Regions from separate parts of the Sporosarcina sp. P37 genome, predicted to be linked through region 1. Evidence: riboswitches for the same ligand, from Rfam matches in the RefSeq annotation. Region 1 holds a riboswitch; the other holds the start of a gene.
What was found. Region 1 has a riboswitch for S-adenosylmethionine ahead of metA (homoserine O-acetyltransferase MetA). Riboswitches for the same ligand answer to the same signal wherever they lie in the genome.
Positions count from the first base shown of each region.

Region 2: it holds a riboswitch for S-adenosylmethionine, as region 1 does, so the genes downstream of both, SporoP37_RS06615 (methionine biosynthesis PLP-dependent protein) here and metA (homoserine O-acetyltransferase MetA) in region 1, are expected to answer to the same signal.

Region 1 is NZ_CP015349.1:690,110-698,336, reverse strand. It holds gene SporoP37_RS03655 (thioredoxin family protein) at 192-506, shown strand; gene SporoP37_RS03650 (AbrB/MazE/SpoVT family DNA-binding domain-containing protein) at 672-941, opposite strand; SAM riboswitch class I at 1,092-1,198, shown strand; gene metA (homoserine O-acetyltransferase MetA) at 1,290-2,198, shown strand; gene SporoP37_RS03640 (YetF domain-containing protein) at 2,265-2,969, shown strand; gene SporoP37_RS03635 (HAD family hydrolase) at 3,008-3,667, opposite strand; gene SporoP37_RS03630 (spore coat protein) at 3,773-4,372, opposite strand; gene SporoP37_RS03625 (glycoside hydrolase family 18 protein) at 4,557-5,840, shown strand; gene SporoP37_RS17220 (hypothetical protein) at 5,963-6,106, opposite strand; gene gdhA (NADP-specific glutamate dehydrogenase) at 6,493-7,875, shown strand; gene SporoP37_RS03615 (argininosuccinate synthase) at 8,017-8,227, shown strand, end outside.
Region 2 is NZ_CP015349.1:1,264,000-1,272,226, forward strand. It holds gene SporoP37_RS06590 ((Fe-S)-binding protein) at 1-441, opposite strand, end outside; gene SporoP37_RS06595 (FadR/GntR family transcriptional regulator) at 594-1,316, opposite strand; gene SporoP37_RS17650 (methylated-DNA--[protein]-cysteine S-methyltransferase) at 1,525-2,034, opposite strand; gene SporoP37_RS06605 (DMT family transporter) at 2,054-2,368, opposite strand; gene SporoP37_RS06610 (DMT family transporter) at 2,371-2,706, opposite strand; SAM riboswitch class I at 2,864-2,963, shown strand; gene SporoP37_RS06615 (methionine biosynthesis PLP-dependent protein) at 3,045-4,175, shown strand; gene SporoP37_RS06620 (hypothetical protein) at 4,244-4,426, opposite strand; gene SporoP37_RS06625 (type 1 glutamine amidotransferase domain-containing protein) at 4,649-5,164, opposite strand; gene SporoP37_RS06630 (Jag N-terminal domain-containing protein) at 5,342-5,485, opposite strand; gene SporoP37_RS06635 (hypothetical protein) at 5,542-5,775, opposite strand; RNA gene ssrS (6S RNA) at 5,888-6,083, shown strand; gene SporoP37_RS06645 (hypothetical protein) at 6,163-7,947, opposite strand; gene SporoP37_RS06650 (type II restriction-modification system restriction endonuclease) at 7,944-8,227, opposite strand, start outside.

The DNA of each region.
Region 1 (8,227 bases):
ATATGAAAAACACGTAAATACGAACGTAATTATTGAAATATTTGTGAACGTTCGGTTATGGCTGTTGTTTTATCCGAAATCATCAGTAATTAAAAAAAGTAGCGGTAAATCGCATAAGTCGTCTAATGACAAGAAGTTGCGAAAAACGTGTATAGTGAAGCCTGTACTATTCAATAAAGGAGAGTCGGAAAATGAAAAAGCTAGAATCCATGGAGCAATTTGAGCAACTTAAAACAGAAGAACGAGTGATTTTTTTGTTCACCGCTGATTGGTGCCCTGACTGCCGGGTGATTGAACCATTCTTACCTGCATTGGAAACGGAATTCGCCGAATATCAATTTATCTCTGTAGACCGCGACGACTTCATTGATCTTTGCAGCCAGCTTGATATATTCGGAATCCCGAGCTTCGTTGCATTCAGTGAAGGCAAAGAAACTGGCCGATTTGTCAGTAAAAACCGTAAAACAAAAGAAGAGATCGAAGAGTTTATTAATAGTTTAACGTAATATAGCACGGAGTTTTAACGGGCTGACACATGTCGATATGCGGTAAGACCGAAGTGCTGACAGTCTGCTCAACGCTGAAAACTCATCAAAAAACTGAAGACAAGCTCCTGATTACTGGAGTTTGTCTTCAGTCTCAAACTGTCTCATCACTGAGACGGTTTTTTATTACGTGAAATCTTTCAGCTGTTCCAAAAGGATTTTGGCGCCTTGCGGACTGATGAAAAAGCCGTTTGATAACTCTTTATTTTCGTCCAGTACTTCACCAGTAATGAAACAAGCTCTATTGACTTGGTATTTTCTCAGAATAATCCGGTCATCCTCTGCGAAAATCTCGATAGGGTCTCCCTTATCAATCAGCAAAGAATTTCGAAGTTCTTTTGGAATCACAATTCTGCCGAGATGATCAACTTTACGAACAATGCCTAAAGACTTCATAAGCTCCGCCCCCGGGAAAAGTAGTTAGTAGTATCTATTATACACTAACGGACGCTGTCTACAATTTATGAAACTCGAATGCGCAGAAAAATTTGAAAATTAAACTATACAATTTATTTATTAATGCTATAATAGTCAATAATTAAATATTTCTTATCAAGAGAAGCTGAGGGATTTGGCCTGATGAAGCTTCAGCAACCTCTGTGCAGACAGGAAGGTGCTACCTCCAACAAGATTGTTGTCTTGAGAGATAAGAACGGTGAACGGCAAACCCTGATTTCTTATCTTTAGAAAAAAGGGTTTTTTTATATGGAAATACTAATGAGAAAAGGTCAAGGAGGAATTGGAATGCCAATTAATATACCGAAACATCTGCCGGCAGGAGAGTTATTGAAGAAAGAGAAAATTTTTATTATGGACGAAGAACGTGCGGTCGCACAGGATATCCGTCCGATAAATATTCTGATATTAAATTTAATGCCTGAAAAAGAAAAAACGGAACTGCAGTTGCTCCGTTTGCTGGGAAATACTCCTTTGCAAGTAAATGTTACATTCTTGAATACAGCTACGTATGTTTCCAAAAATGTCAGCCAGAATCATCTGGAAACGTTTTATACGACATTTGAACATGTGAAACACCGCCGTTTTGACGGCATGATTATAACTGGCGCACCAGTCGAACTGATGGAATTTGAAGATGTTGTCTATTGGAAAGAGTTAGAGGAAATTATGGATTGGACGAAAACGAATGTTACTTCCGTCCTGCATATATGCTGGGGCGCACAAGCGGCACTTTATCATCACTACGGTATTAACAAGTTTGAATTGCCAAAGAAATGTTTCGGTGTGTTTTCACATGATATTACTGATGCGACGGTGAATCTCGCCCGCGGATTTAATGACGTTTACGTGGCACCGCATTCCCGTCACACAGGTGTTTCATTGGAAGAAATTAAAAAACATCCTGATTTGACTTTGCTTTCAGCTTCTGAAGATGCGGGTGCATTTATTGTGATTTCCAAGGATTCTAAACATATTATGGTGACGGGTCATTTAGAATATGATGCCCATACGCTGGCAGAAGAATATGCACGGGATGTACAAAAGGGAGCGGACATTGACGTTCCAGAAAACTATTTCCCGAATGATGACCCGACAAAAGAACCGAAAAACACATGGCGTTCACACACGCATTTATTGTTCTCAAATTGGCTCAATTATTATGTATACCAAAAAACGCCATATGTCTGGAATTAAAAGGCGCGGTGAATAGATGCTTCTAGTTTGCACATACTCCGACTAGTGGAGGTGTATGTTGTGAACATTGATGAATTTTGGGAATTGGCTTTTTGGGAGATGACGCTGCGTACAGTCATTTCATTTGTCGTGCTGCTCATTTTGGCACGATTTATGGGGAAGAAGCAAGTGTCCCAGCTGACATTTTTTCATTATGTGACAGGCATCACGATCGGTTCGATTGCAGCCGATTTGGCAGGAGAGTCTGAAACTCCATTTTTGAACGGACTGTATGGCATGATCTTATGGGCATTGCTGACAATTTTAGCTAATTTTTTATCGTTTAAATCCATTAAGCTCCGTGTGCTGCTTGACGACAAGCCGATGATTGTCATTCAAAATGGGAAAATTATCGAAGGTTCTTTGCGAAAATTACGGTTAAGTTTTAATGATTTGAATATGATGCTGCGTGAGCAATCAGTATTTTCCGTGAAAGACGTCAATTTTGCTATTTTTGAAACAAACGGCAATTTAAGCGTCCTGCTGAAAGCGGGTGAAGAACCTGCCACGAAGAAAGATGTAAAAGCAGCTGTCACGCCGCCGAAATATATTCCAACAGAAATTATTACGGACGGCAAAGTAGAAGAGAAGAATATGCGTGAATTGAAACTGACCGACGTCTGGCTGACAGAGCAGCTAAAAAAGCAAGGCATATCCAAACCTGAACATGTATTTTATGCGGAAATTCAGACAGACGGCAGTTTATATATCAATTCATTAAAGTCGCCATAATGAGAAGGGCCCTGATCTTACATCAGAGCTCTTCTTTTTTATAAAATCTCCCAGTTCCGTTTCTTTGCAACAGCTCTGAGTTTCTCGTCAGGACGAACAGCCACGGGATGCCCGACCTGCTCCAGGACGGGCAGATCCGAAATGCTGTCCCCGTAAGCGAAGCTGCCGGCCCAGTCGACGCTCTCTCCTCGCAGGGCATAATTGATTTGCTCGGTTTTTCTTGTGCCCTGAATATGTAAAAACGGCTGATCCATTGCGATATGTTCTCCAGTTGACGGGATGTCCGTACCGATGATTGTATCGAATGTCAAATGACTGGTAACTGCAGTTAAAAAAGGTGTATATGCACCTGAAACGAGTAACACGCGGTAACCTTCTTTGCGGTGTTTTGCCAGGCGGCTGACGACTTGCTCATTAAAGTCCGCCATCATGACGTCCTGCATGCCGGTGAAAAACCCTTTTAGCTCCGTAAGTGTTAATGATTCGAGTGCCTGCAGATAGAGCATCATGGAACGTTCTTTCATTTTGCTTTCAGGAAGAATATTTAATTTATACCGGATATAAAGCGGCAGGATGGAACGATAAAATTTCCCATAGTATTTTTTGTGGACCGGATGTTTTTTTAATTGATCCATCAATAATTTAAACGTTTCTTCTTTGTACAATGTACCGTCAAAATCAAAAATCGCAACTTTCATAGTAGCACCCCTTTAGCTGTATTTCTCACTACAGTATACAAATATAATGTACAGGAAAGCAAAAAAGCAGATGGAGTAATGACTCCACCTGCTGAAACAGAACGGTTATTGAAGGTTTTTGGGCATGGCTGGCTGACCTTGAAATGGGGCGAATGAATTCAATAGCATCTGCATATCATGCGTATTCAGCTGCGGCACTTGGTAATACTGATGCTTGTTTTGATAAATCGCCAATTCATAGGCCATTTCAATACAGTTCGCTACAGAATCGGCAAGTACCCGGCGGACAACAGGGTTACATACTTCCAATGAAGCGGCTGTCTTGCCTGTCGCGCCTTCCTTGGCAGCCCCAAGCAAGAACCCGGATATGATCTCATCAGTGATTTCACTTGTGGAGTGGATTGGCTTGGAAGGGGCTTTTTCCTTTATGCCGTAGACAAAGTCGCTGCCTGCCTTCATTTGGTAACGCTGGGTCGGATGAGAAGGGTCTTTGCCTGATTTGAAGCATTCGACGGTAATATTGTATTCGTCCAGCATAAACCGGTATTGGCGGTCCAGAATATCCAGAAGTTCGGGGTCCTGTACATGAGGACGCAGAATCATTGATTGATTCAAAGCTCCCACTGCTGCATTTAGAACTTCATGAACATCAAATAATTCATGACCGCCATGATTCATCGATGGGGGAACCTGTTCGCCCTGCATGTTTTGAGATGTTTCGAATTGATTTGTCAACTACATTTCCTCCTTCAATTGTCGTTTGCATCGAGGATAGTATGTGAAGCAAAGATGAACGTATACACATAATCAATCGATTGGTTAATTCATGCATAGCGGGCAGTATGTGATCATATTATTGGGGTAGAACTAGAGAAGGGTAGTGGAGTTCATGCAGATTCATGTAGTTTCACAAGGGGAGAGCTTATACAAAATCGGTAAAATATACGGCGTTCCGTACGAGCAAATTGCGGAAGCGAATGAATTAGAAAGCGACACGCGACTTGCAGTGGGACAAGCGCTTGTCATTCCGATTGTCGGCTCATATTATTGGGTGCGGCCGGGAGACAGTCTGTATTTGATTGCCCAGCGATTCGGATTAACCGTCGCACGACTAGCGGAAATTAATTCGATTAATCCTTCCTCACGATTGATGATCGGTCAGCGGCTGTACATCCCTCAGGAAGTCAAAACGCCAATTGACTCGTTACTGTATGTAGAACCGAGAACCCCGGTCAGTCAGGACATGCTGGCTGAAGTGCGCAGACGCGTGGATGGACTGACTTATTTGGCGATGTTCAGTTATGAAGTCCAGCGGGACGGCTCACTGAAGGCGCCCAGTCTGGCAGATATTCCGGCTATCGCCAGCAATGCAGGGGCTGTAAATATGATGGTGCTAAGCAATCTTGAGAATTTTTCGTTCAGTGCAGAATTGGGGCATGTCCTATTCACTGATCTTGAAGCACAGAACCGGATGATTCAAAATGCTATAAAAATCGCCAAAGAAGTCGGCTATAATGATATTCATTTCGATTTTGAATTACTGTTCCCTGAAGACAGAGAATTATATAACCAGTTATTGCGTAATGCACGGGACCAGATTCACAAAGCTGGTCTTACACTTTCTACAGCGCTGGCCCCAAAGGCAGGAGAAGTGACGACAGGAATATATGGCGCGCATGATTATAAAGCACATGGAGAGATTGTGGATTTCGTTACACTGATGACCTACGAATGGGGTTACACATACAGTGCACCGCAAGCCGTCAGCCCCATTGGACCGGTTTCAAAAGTTGTAGAATATGCAGTGAGTCAGATCCCGCGGGAGAAAATTTTTTTAGGCCAGAATTTATATGGGTATGATTGGTCTGCTCCGTTTGGTCAGCCGGACAGTAAAGCTGCCGCGGCGCTCAGTCCCAGAGCAGCGACTAACTTGGCAATCGAGGTAAACGCGGCAATAGAATATGATGCGCTGGCGCAGGCACCGCATTTTACGTACTACGATGCAGAAGGCACACAACATGAAGTATGGTTTGAAGATGCAAGGAGCATTAATGCGAAATTTAATCTGTTAAAACAATTTAGACTGCGCGGCATCATGTACTGGAAACTCGGACTTGCGTTTCCGCAAAACTGGCTGCTGCTTGAAGATCGGTTCACTGTGCGAAAACGGTAAAAACTGAGGCATTGCATCACGCATTATCTGTATGCAGTTAAAATAATGCGCTTTTGACGGATACAATGTTTTACAGAACAAGAGCCTTTCCTGAAATCAGGAAAGGCTCTGTGATACGTTTTTTATTCATTCGTTAATACTTTCATTGCGTTTTGGAACATTTCCATGTCTGGATTTACGAGTAAAGCAGGTAGGAAAGCAAATGTCATGATTAGCAGTAAGTTTGCTCCTAAAAATGAGCGGAATGTATGAGATTTCTTTGTCATGGCGCTTCGCCTCTTTCTTTTCGTAGTAGTTCCCACGCGTTCGGAAACCTATTCAAATCAATAGTTCAACACCAATTGTTTGAATAGTTTAATAATACACTATATTCAATGAAGTGTAAATGAAAATAATCAAGAGAGTACATAAAATTGACACAAAAGTTAAATGGAAATAGAGAAATTAGAAAAAAATCTTGTAACTTGCTCTGTTTTCAGTAATAATATTGAAATACAAAGAAATATTGCGAACAATTAAAATTCAATTTATTAAGCAGGATTTATTCTTTTCATAAACTAACACTAGTGTTTCTGAAGAAATAGGATAGAGAGAGTGAGCGACTAGTCGCTCATGAACGCATAACGAACAACTTGGAAAGGGATGATTGCAGATGACAAAGATTGGTGAAGTAGATTATAACAATCGTAAACGAGCAAATGATTACGTTCATGAAGTATATGAACTGGTAAAGAAAAGAAATCCAGATGAAAAGGAATTTTTACAGGCAACAAGAGAAATATTCGATTCCCTTCGTCCGGTCTTTGCCAAGCATCCCGAATTTATGTCAAACGGTATTCTTGAGCGCATTACAGAACCTGAACGAATCATTTCATTCCGCGTAGCTTGGGAAGATGATAAAGGGAAAGTTCACGTCAATAGAGGTTTCCGCGTTCAATTCAACAGCGATCTTGGACCTTATAAAGGCGGATTGCGTTTTCACCCATCCGTCAATAACAGTATTATGAAATTCCTGGCTTTCGAGCAAATATTCAAAAATGCCTTAACCGGACAGCCGATAGGCGCAGGTAAAGGCGGCTCGGACTTCGATCCAAAAGGAAAGTCAGATCGTGAAATCATGCGTTTTACACAAAGCTTCATGACGGAACTGAGCAGACATATCGGTCCGGATATTGACGTGCCGGCAGGAGATATCGGTGTGGGCAAACGTGAAATCGGCTATTTATTTGGCCAGTATAATCGTATTAAAGGCGGCTATGAGGCCGGTATCCTTACAGGAAAGAATCCGGATCACGGCGGCAGCTTGGGCCGGAAAGAAGCGACGGGCTATGGTACGGTGTATTTCGTGGATGAGATGCTGAAAGAAAACGGACTTTCATTTGAAGGCCAGACAGTTGTCGTGTCAGGTTCAGGAAATGTTTCGACGTATGCAATGGAAAAAGCTATGCAGCTTGGTGCAAAGGTCGTTGCGTGCAGTGATTCTGACGGTTATATTTATGATAAAAACGGCATTGATCTGGATCTGGTGAAAGAACTGAAAGAAGTCGGCAATAAACGGATTTGGGAATATACAAAAGAGCATTTAGAAGCAGAATACCATGCGGATTGCACAGCAATTTGGTCAATCCCTTGTGATATTGCACTTCCATGTGCGACACAAAATGAAATTGATGAAATTGCAGCGCATATGCTGATCGCTAATGGAGTTAAAGCGGTTGGGGAAGGTGCGAATATGCCTTGTACAATTGAAGCCATTGAAATATTCCAAGAGCACAATGTATTATTTGCTCCTGCAAAAGCTGCCAATGCGGGCGGTGTTGCTGTTTCAGCGATGGAAATGTCTCAAAACAGCCAGCGACTGTCGTGGTCAGAAGAGCAAGTAGATATGCACCTGAAAGAAGTCATGCAGAATATTTACAGAGACTGCAAGAATGCAGCAAATGATTACGGCAAGCCAGGCAATTTAGTCATGGGCGCCAATGTGGCGGGCTTCCTTCGTGTAGCTGACGCAATGGTTGCACACGGCATTAGATAATTGAAGAAAAACAGACACATTTTATTATCATGTGTCTGTTTTTTTTATTCTTTTCTATTGTTTTTTACATAAAATGTGGTATTATAAAAATACATCAACTTGAATAAACATACACACGCTTGCGTGAAAGGGGACGTACCCATGGAAAAGAAAAAAGTTGTTTTAGCCTATTCAGGCGGTTTAGACACATCAGTTGCGATTCAATGGTTAACGGAGCAAGGATATAACGTAGTAGCGGTTTGCCTGGATGTCGGAGAAGGTAAAGATCTCGAATTCATCAAGGAAAAAGCGCTCACGGTTGGCGCGGTCAGCAGCTATGTTATTGATGCTCGAGAAGAATTCGCACAGGATT
Region 2 (8,227 bases), 570 kb from region 1:
TTCCTTTGCGCCAAGTAATCGGGTCATATGGCAGGATGGATGATACGTTGCTTTTCCTGTCAGTTTCGCTCCTACATTTTCTGTCTTCAGAACATTGACAAGAAATTGCGTGAACTCATACGTTTTGTCTGCCAGCTCTTGCGCTCTCGGCAGCCACTTCGGATCATCCTTAAATACGTCCGGATATAATTTAAACATCGCGGCACAGGACCCGGAGGGGGTCACTACATAGTCAGCTCCTTCAAATGCCTTGATCATATTCTTCATAGCGGATTTTGAGCTTTCTACATATCCGCTGTTATAGGCCGGCTGTCCGCAGCAGACTTGGCCTTTAGGAAATGACAGTTCACAACCTTGTTTCTCCAATACTTCCGCCATGTCTTTGCCGGTCTCTGCATAAAACATATCCACCAGACAAGTAATAAATAAACTTACTTTCATTTTCATTCACCTCATTTTGGGAATTTTTCTAGTCAACAGGTCATCAGATGACTTAATTATTTTCTAGCATACTATAGATCTTTTCATATGAACAGACGTTTACTATATTTTCTGATAAAAAAATCACCCGCATATAGAACGGGTGAAACGGATTATGGATGTAACGTGCGCATATACTCGGATAAAACTGATTCTACATTTTGTAAATGTGCCTGCATATTCAGTGCCGCAGCATCAGGCGATTGATTTTTGATGGCTGTAAGTATTGCTTCGTGCTCTTCATGCAGACGGTCTGCGGCCGCAGTCTTCGAATACAGACAAATTCTTCGCGTTTCTCTCATGGATTCACTCATTAAATCTGATACGTGATTCATCAGACTGACCAAGATCGGATTGCCGCTTGCACGGGCAACTGCAAAATGAAAATCTAAATCTGCTTTTTCACCCAGGACGATATCGCCTGCGTGTTGTTTCATTTCAACTAGAGCTTCTTCCATCTTTACTAGATCCTCATCTGTTCTATTAACAGCCGCCGCGTGTGCAGCCCCTGCTTCTAATATTTTTCGGACGCCAAGCAAATGAAAAACATCTTCTTCGCTCATGAGCATCGCGCTATGAAGAGGGAACTTCAGGCCGTCTGATGAAAATTCCAATACATACGTCCCTTCCCCCTGACGCATTTCAATTAAGCCCATCGCCCGTAAGGATGTCAAGGCCTCCCGGACAGCCGATCTTCCTACATTGAAATTTTGTGCCAGCTGCTGGACAGAATCTAATTTATCTCCAGGCTTTAATTTTCCGGACCGGATCAGATGAACCAATGCATCTGCTACTTCTTCATATATCTTTTTAGGCTTAATCTGCTTATATTGCAAGTCATTCACTCCTGTCTCCAGTATTCATTATAATCGATAATTTGAATGATAGGTTACAACATCTAAAAATTTGTGACAGACAGGCAGATACAAATAAAAAAGAACCCGCCATGGCTCTTTTTTAATTTATATATTTATCCCGGACATCGCGCACTGTCCGCAGAAACCGCACGAGGTCTCTGATGCACGCACTGCGGTATCAGCCGGTTCAACAAAGTCCTGCAAATTCCTTCTCCAGACAAAGTAAGCGTTCTTTCCATTGGAGCCCATCACGATAGCCGGACAGACTTCCGTTTTTTCCAATGACCCGGTGACACGGAACTATCAGCAACAAAGGGTTTTTTCCAATTGCCGATGCAACGGCCCGGACAGCAGCCGGACGTCCGATTGATTCTGCGATATCTGAATAGGCAGCAGTTTCGCCATAGGGAATGTCCCGCAGCACTTCCCAAACAGCAAGCTGAAATGACGTGCCGATGCTATCGAACGGTGAAACAAATTGGCGGATTTCACCGGACAAGTACTTGCTGATTTCTGCTGCAGCATCCGATAATCTGTCTGCATCCTGCATAACTGCCGCTTCACCAAACTGCCTCGACAGCCAGTTTTTCATACGTTCTTCACTGCCTTCTCCAAGACCGATGTAGCAGACACCCTTTTCAGTTGCAGCAAGCGCAACAAGGCCATGCTCTATATCAAAACTGTTCCAGTAAATCATCATCAGCACCGCCTTTCATTCAGCCGAATAATTTTAATCCTACTGCACCTAAAATAATGAGTGATAAGAAGAACAGTCTCTTACCACTTGCCGGCTCCTTAAAAATCAATATCCCCATTAACACCGCACCTGCTGCGCCTAAGCCTGTCCATACCGCGTAAGCAGTACTCATCTGAATTTCCCGCATAGCCAATGACAGAAAAACAAACCCAAAACCAAAGATTCCGACGATCAGTAACAGGCGTTTTACGGAGCGGTTCTGTAAGTAATAATTGATGCTCATTACACCGAAAATTTCGCCAAGACTGGCAATAATTAAATAAACCCATGCCATTGTCAGCCGTCCCCCTTCTGCTCTCCATGTTCATCTGTCGTCATTTTAATACCGACAACCCCAATGACAATTAATCCAATGAAAGACAGCGTAATCCAGGTGAACCCTGCATGGAAGACAAATATATCAACGAGCAGAATGGCTGCGGCTCCTGATCCTGTAAAGACTGCATAGACAGTTCCTGAAGGCAGTTTTTCACATGCTTTTATAATGAAGTAAAAACTGAAAATAATCGCTGCGCCCGTTCCCGCCCATTGCCAGACCGTTTCCGAGTATCGGAGACCGACAACCCAGAAAATCTCTACAACAGCGGCTAATGCAACATACGCCCAAGCCATTATGAAAATCCTCCTTCACCGATACATATTGTCTATCAGTATAGCAATAATTTTACTGAAATAAAAAGACATCAATTGATGATTGAATGGAAACTTGCATCCGTTATTTACACATGATAGAATGAATTCGTCAACACTTTTGCTTATATTGTGAATATTCTTATCGAGAGAGACGGAGGGATAGGCCCGGCGAAGTCTCAGCAACCAGCTCAGGCACGGTGCTAATTCCAAGGGTGAGTCCACCTTGAAGATGAGAATAATCTATACACTTGTATGTTCGGGGGCCTATTCGAAAAGAAGAGGTCCTCTTTTATTTTTTTCTGAAGGGATGGATATTCATGACAAACAGCGGATTAGAAACGAGATTAGTACAACTAGGCAATCACAGTGACGAAAAAACAGGGGCGGTTAATCCGCCAATCTATATGTCGACAGCCTACCATCACGACGGGCTCGGCAAATCTACGGGGTATGATTACACGAGAACAAAAAATCCCACACGTTCTGTACTTGAAGATGGAATCGCAGATTTGGAGTCCGGAGATCAGGGATTCGCGTGCAGTTCCGGTATGGCAGCCATTCAGCTCATCTTATCTCTTTTCAAAACCGGGGACGAACTGCTTGCGCCTGAAGACTTGTACGGCGGTACGTACCGTCTGTTTACTCAATACAAAAATACGTATAACATCACGACAAACTATCTGTCATTTGAAAATGTTTCAGAAGTGGAGCAGGCTATCACGGAACGCACAAGAGCTATTTTCCTGGAGACGCCTACGAATCCATTAATGCAAAATATTACAATCAGCACTTATGCAGAGCTCGCCAAAAAGCACGGACTGCTGCTCATCGTTGACAATACATTTCTGACCCCTTATTTCCAGCGTCCGATTGAAGAAGGAGCAGACATTGTCATCCATAGCGCGACTAAATATATCGGCGGTCACAATGATGTGCTTGCGGGGCTTGTCGTGGCAAAAGGCGAAGAATTATGTGAACGACTGTTTACTAGCCATAACGCCATCGGAGCGACACTGTCTCCATTTGATTCTTGGCTGGTAGTACGCGGCCTGAAAACTTTGCATTTGCGCATGAAACAACATGATGCCAATGCTAAAGCGATGGTCTCCTATTTGGAACAAGAACCTCTCATTTCAGATGTACTGTATGCAGGCGTCGGCGGCATGCTGTCGTTCCGTGTACAGAACAGCGAGTGGGTCGGTCCGTTCCTGGAGAATATGAAGTTAATTTCATTTGCTGAAAGTTTGGGCGGAGTGGAAAGCTTCATTACCTATCCGACTACGCAAACGCATATGGATATACCGGTTGAAGAACGGAATCGCCGCGGCGTAGACGACCGTCTGCTGCGTTTCTCTGTCGGCGTGGAAGAGGCGGAAGACCTGATCGCTGACGTCAAACAGGCCCTTTATGCTGCAAAGGAAGCTGCAGAAGGCGTGAAGATACAATAAGTAAAATAAAACAGTCCGCACAGTCAGAATGGAATCGACTGTGCGGACTGTTGTTTTCGTGTGATGGATTAATGCGCCTGCTGCCATTTTTTCTTTTCGCTTGCATAGACTACTGCCGCCGGTGCTGCGATAAACACCAGCGCCGCGAGTCCGGCCGCCATGCCTGTCAGTTCTTTGCTTCCAAATGAAAATCCTGCTGCCGCACCTAAGCCAATTCCCGCCAGTACCGCCAACGCAACAATCTTATACATAGTAGATCCCGACCTTTCAATTATAAGACTCGATCGTCTCTCCGTGTTATTCGTTGCTTTTAGCATACTCCCATTGAGAACAATTTTCAAGTGCAATTGAGAATCTTTTTCAACGAATTTTAAAATATACCCCAATGTATGGTCCCGCGGTTAATTTTATGAGCGGAAAATGCACATAGAAAAACCGCCCGGGCTGTAAATACCCGGACGGCTGAACTATTATTATTTTTCCAGCAATTTCAATGATTCACGGTTAAAAGCGGGGATGTCATCCGGCTGACGGCTTGTTACAAGCTGGTTCTGACACACCACGACTTCTTTGTCTGCATATTTCACGCCAGCGTATTCCATATCCACGCGAATAGATTTATAACCTGTTGCATCGCGGCCTTCCAGCGCTTTTGCTGTGATCAGTAACTGCGGACCGTGACAAATAGCAAATACAGGTTTGTCTGCATCCATGAATTCTTTGGCGAATTTCACAAAGCGATTATCTGCGCGCAAAATATCCGGAGAAAATCCTCCTGGAATAAACAATGCGTCGTAATCAGATGATTTGGCATCATCGATTGTTTTATCGATTTTCACCTTTGTATTTTCCTTCAAACCGGTCACTTCTGACCCTTTTTCCGCACCGATCACTTCTACTTCGTGACCAGCTTCCTTATATGCGGCGGCCGGTTTCAGGTATTCCGAATCCTCAAACATGTCTCCAAGTACTGCTGCAATTTTAGCCATAATGCTACTCACTCCTTATATGATGTTCTGCAAATACTATTCCACAACTATAAGTGGTCTAAACATCATCCAAGGTCGAGCTCTCCTTCAGCGTTTAAGTGAGCGTTAATATTTACTGCATCTTTCGAGAAGACATGTTTGCGGTTGCCCACTTGAATTTCCGTGCCTCCATAGGCTTTACCAATTTTGATGCAGCCGTCTGCCCGGATTCGTCAGGATTTCTACATGCACTTGTTCACGATGTAATTTTAATATCTCCAATGCTTGTAAAATCGCCTCATCTACCGTGTTCGCCTGGACCGTAACTGCCCTTTTCAACACGACCACCTCCGCCTATAATCCTATTACTTTTATAGTATCATATCGGCGTCGCTTCATTAAAAAAATATTCCAATAATAACTAACGCAGCAATAATATAAAATCCTACGACTCCTATTACATCTGCTCCGATTACAGGTTTCTTTTGGAACACATCAATAAGTTCAATGTCATCACGCAGTTGTTTCACTTCTTTGCGCAGTTCTTCCACTTCCTGATTCAGAGCGGTAATTTCTTGCGTCTGCCTCGTGATCAATTCTTGTGTTTCCGGGTTGTTCACATGCGTTTCCATACATGATCACTCCTTCTCGTTTCATTACTCTACGTTTGGCAAGCAGGCAAAGATTCAAGATGCAGCAGAATTTTACATTTGCATTTTTACATAGCCGGGTGTATGATACATCTACAGGCTGTATTGCTCGTACGACATTAAGTTTTAACCTTTAAGCTGTAAAAGGGAGTTTATTACGAAACGGAAATGGCATGCCGGGTTCCTTTAGAGCAGCCCGGACATACAGGAACGTTTTCCGCAAACACCCACTTTGAGGAGTGGTGGTTTAAAACTTTCTATGACTAAACTACGGCAAAGACGGCTTACATAAAGACATAAAAACACCTTCCATTTCGTATGGAAGGTGTTTTTTGTCTATGTGCAGTGCGGGATTGACTATATGAAGGTTTATCCCTCTTGAATATTTGCTGAATCTGCTTCCCCTGTGAAAAATGTGTCGGGATTTTCAGCTAGCCTTTGCTTATAATCTGCATAATCTTCTTCGGAAACTCCAAAGGGGATATGGATATCAAATCCCTTTGCGTAATCCAGAAGGTCATCCAGAGTTAATTGGCTGGAAACCTCAATCAGATCAATTCTCATTAGCGTATCTTTTGTATAAGGCCTTTGCGTATCAATGAATACGAGTGACTGCAGGAATGCCTGAACGATAGGACTGTTTACTATCAGCAATGTGAATACCGCATCAAGATATTTAGTAAAGCTTAGAAAGTAACACGTATCATCCAGCATCACCGGTTTATTATTGATTGGCATTACTAATGAAAAATTTGATTTTTTATACATACCTGCAATTGCCACTTTATAAGGAGCGAACGAATAGTCTCCTATCCCGAAAATAGAAAAATCCGGCTTTCCTTTATAAATGGAGGATTTTCTTTTATCCAGATACCCCCTATTGTCTTGCAAGTACTTCCACAAGTTCGGGGATTCGTCTTTGATATATAACGTATCCTGGCCAATTTTCCGCTGAGTAATTATGACTTTTTTTCTGGTTTTATTAGGAATAGTCTCCTTTTTTAAATCAGAACTTTTTAACAAGTTATAGACATCCGTTTCCTCTATGTCTGCATACTCTTTAAAGCCGTTTAGTAATTTACCCTCTTCCGTCACGGTAAGTTCCATAATTTTGGAACAATCATGCTTTACACCTGACCGCCAAACTAATGGAGAAACATTATCTATTGCCGCACTGAGTTCATAAGATTCAACGTCTGATACAAACTTTTGATTGACCCAGCCGAATGATTTCATCCTGGCATCAGGATCTGACAAGCTGTAGACGTCGCAAGTATTTACGCGGACTTTCCCTTTTTCCCCTAACCTGACCAAGAAAAGTGACGCATCTGTAGCAACATCGAACTCTTTTTTCGCGTCAAAGTTATACAGTTCCAATGTAGTAATGTTCCACTCCTGATTGGACAGCGAATGGACAATGTTTTTGGCAATAGAATTTTTACAAAGCATAGCAAGCGTCCCTTGTTTTGTCTTGTTCAACAAAGTGAGCAGCTGGGTAATAATGTACTCTGATAAATCGAAATTACTCTTCCCCGTGATGGCATCCAGTCCGCTGTATTTTTTGAAGTTGGATTTCTCCGGCATATTGGCAGAGCTTAATGTGCTAAGTTCAGCGACAGTAATCCAGGGCGGATTTCCAAGCACCAGTACTTCCCCTTCCCCTTCAAGCAGATGTTCAGGAAATGTATGTGTGAAAAAATCGTCCTGATGTATTTCCATTGTAAGTTTATCTCTTCCTAGAAACTTAACCGGGTTATTTTCCAAGATGAACTTTTTAAAATATATTTCATATTGCTTTTGAATTTCTACCCCATATACCCGATCTATCTCTTCAAAGTTCTGCAGGGCGGCGCGGATAAAGTTCCCTTTTCCGAACGTAGGCTCTATTAATACAGCTGGGCTGATTCCCTTTTTCAAAAGAACTTTACAAACTCTGTCAGCCAGGTCCTCAGGAGTTTGAAAATCTCCAAACTCTCTAATTCCCACTTGCAATTCCCCATCTTTATATGACTCTTTCCAAAACCGGACTTCTTCGCTGTCTTTAAAGAAGTTACTGATTCCGTAAGCATCCCGCATTTGTTCATTCAGCAGACTCACATCAGATGTTTCATACGACTGAACGATCTGTTCCCATACTTTCAGACTGTTGTTCATACGATTTTTTCAATTCCATCGATTGATGAAGGCATATCTACAATTCTCTTGTACTGAAGTCTCCATTGCAATGCATTCGAGACCGTCAGATAGCCTTGCTTAGGACGATTAGCCAAAATTTCATTGGCCAGATGTGTATAGACTATTTCATCTCCGGGAATGTTTTTATCCTCAAAGAAAGCAAACAAGTCATCCGCATTCCCGTCATTGTCTAAAATCGTGTTGATCATTTTAGTCGTTTGGAAATCAGCAGTTCTCGCTTTATCAATAAACGCACAGC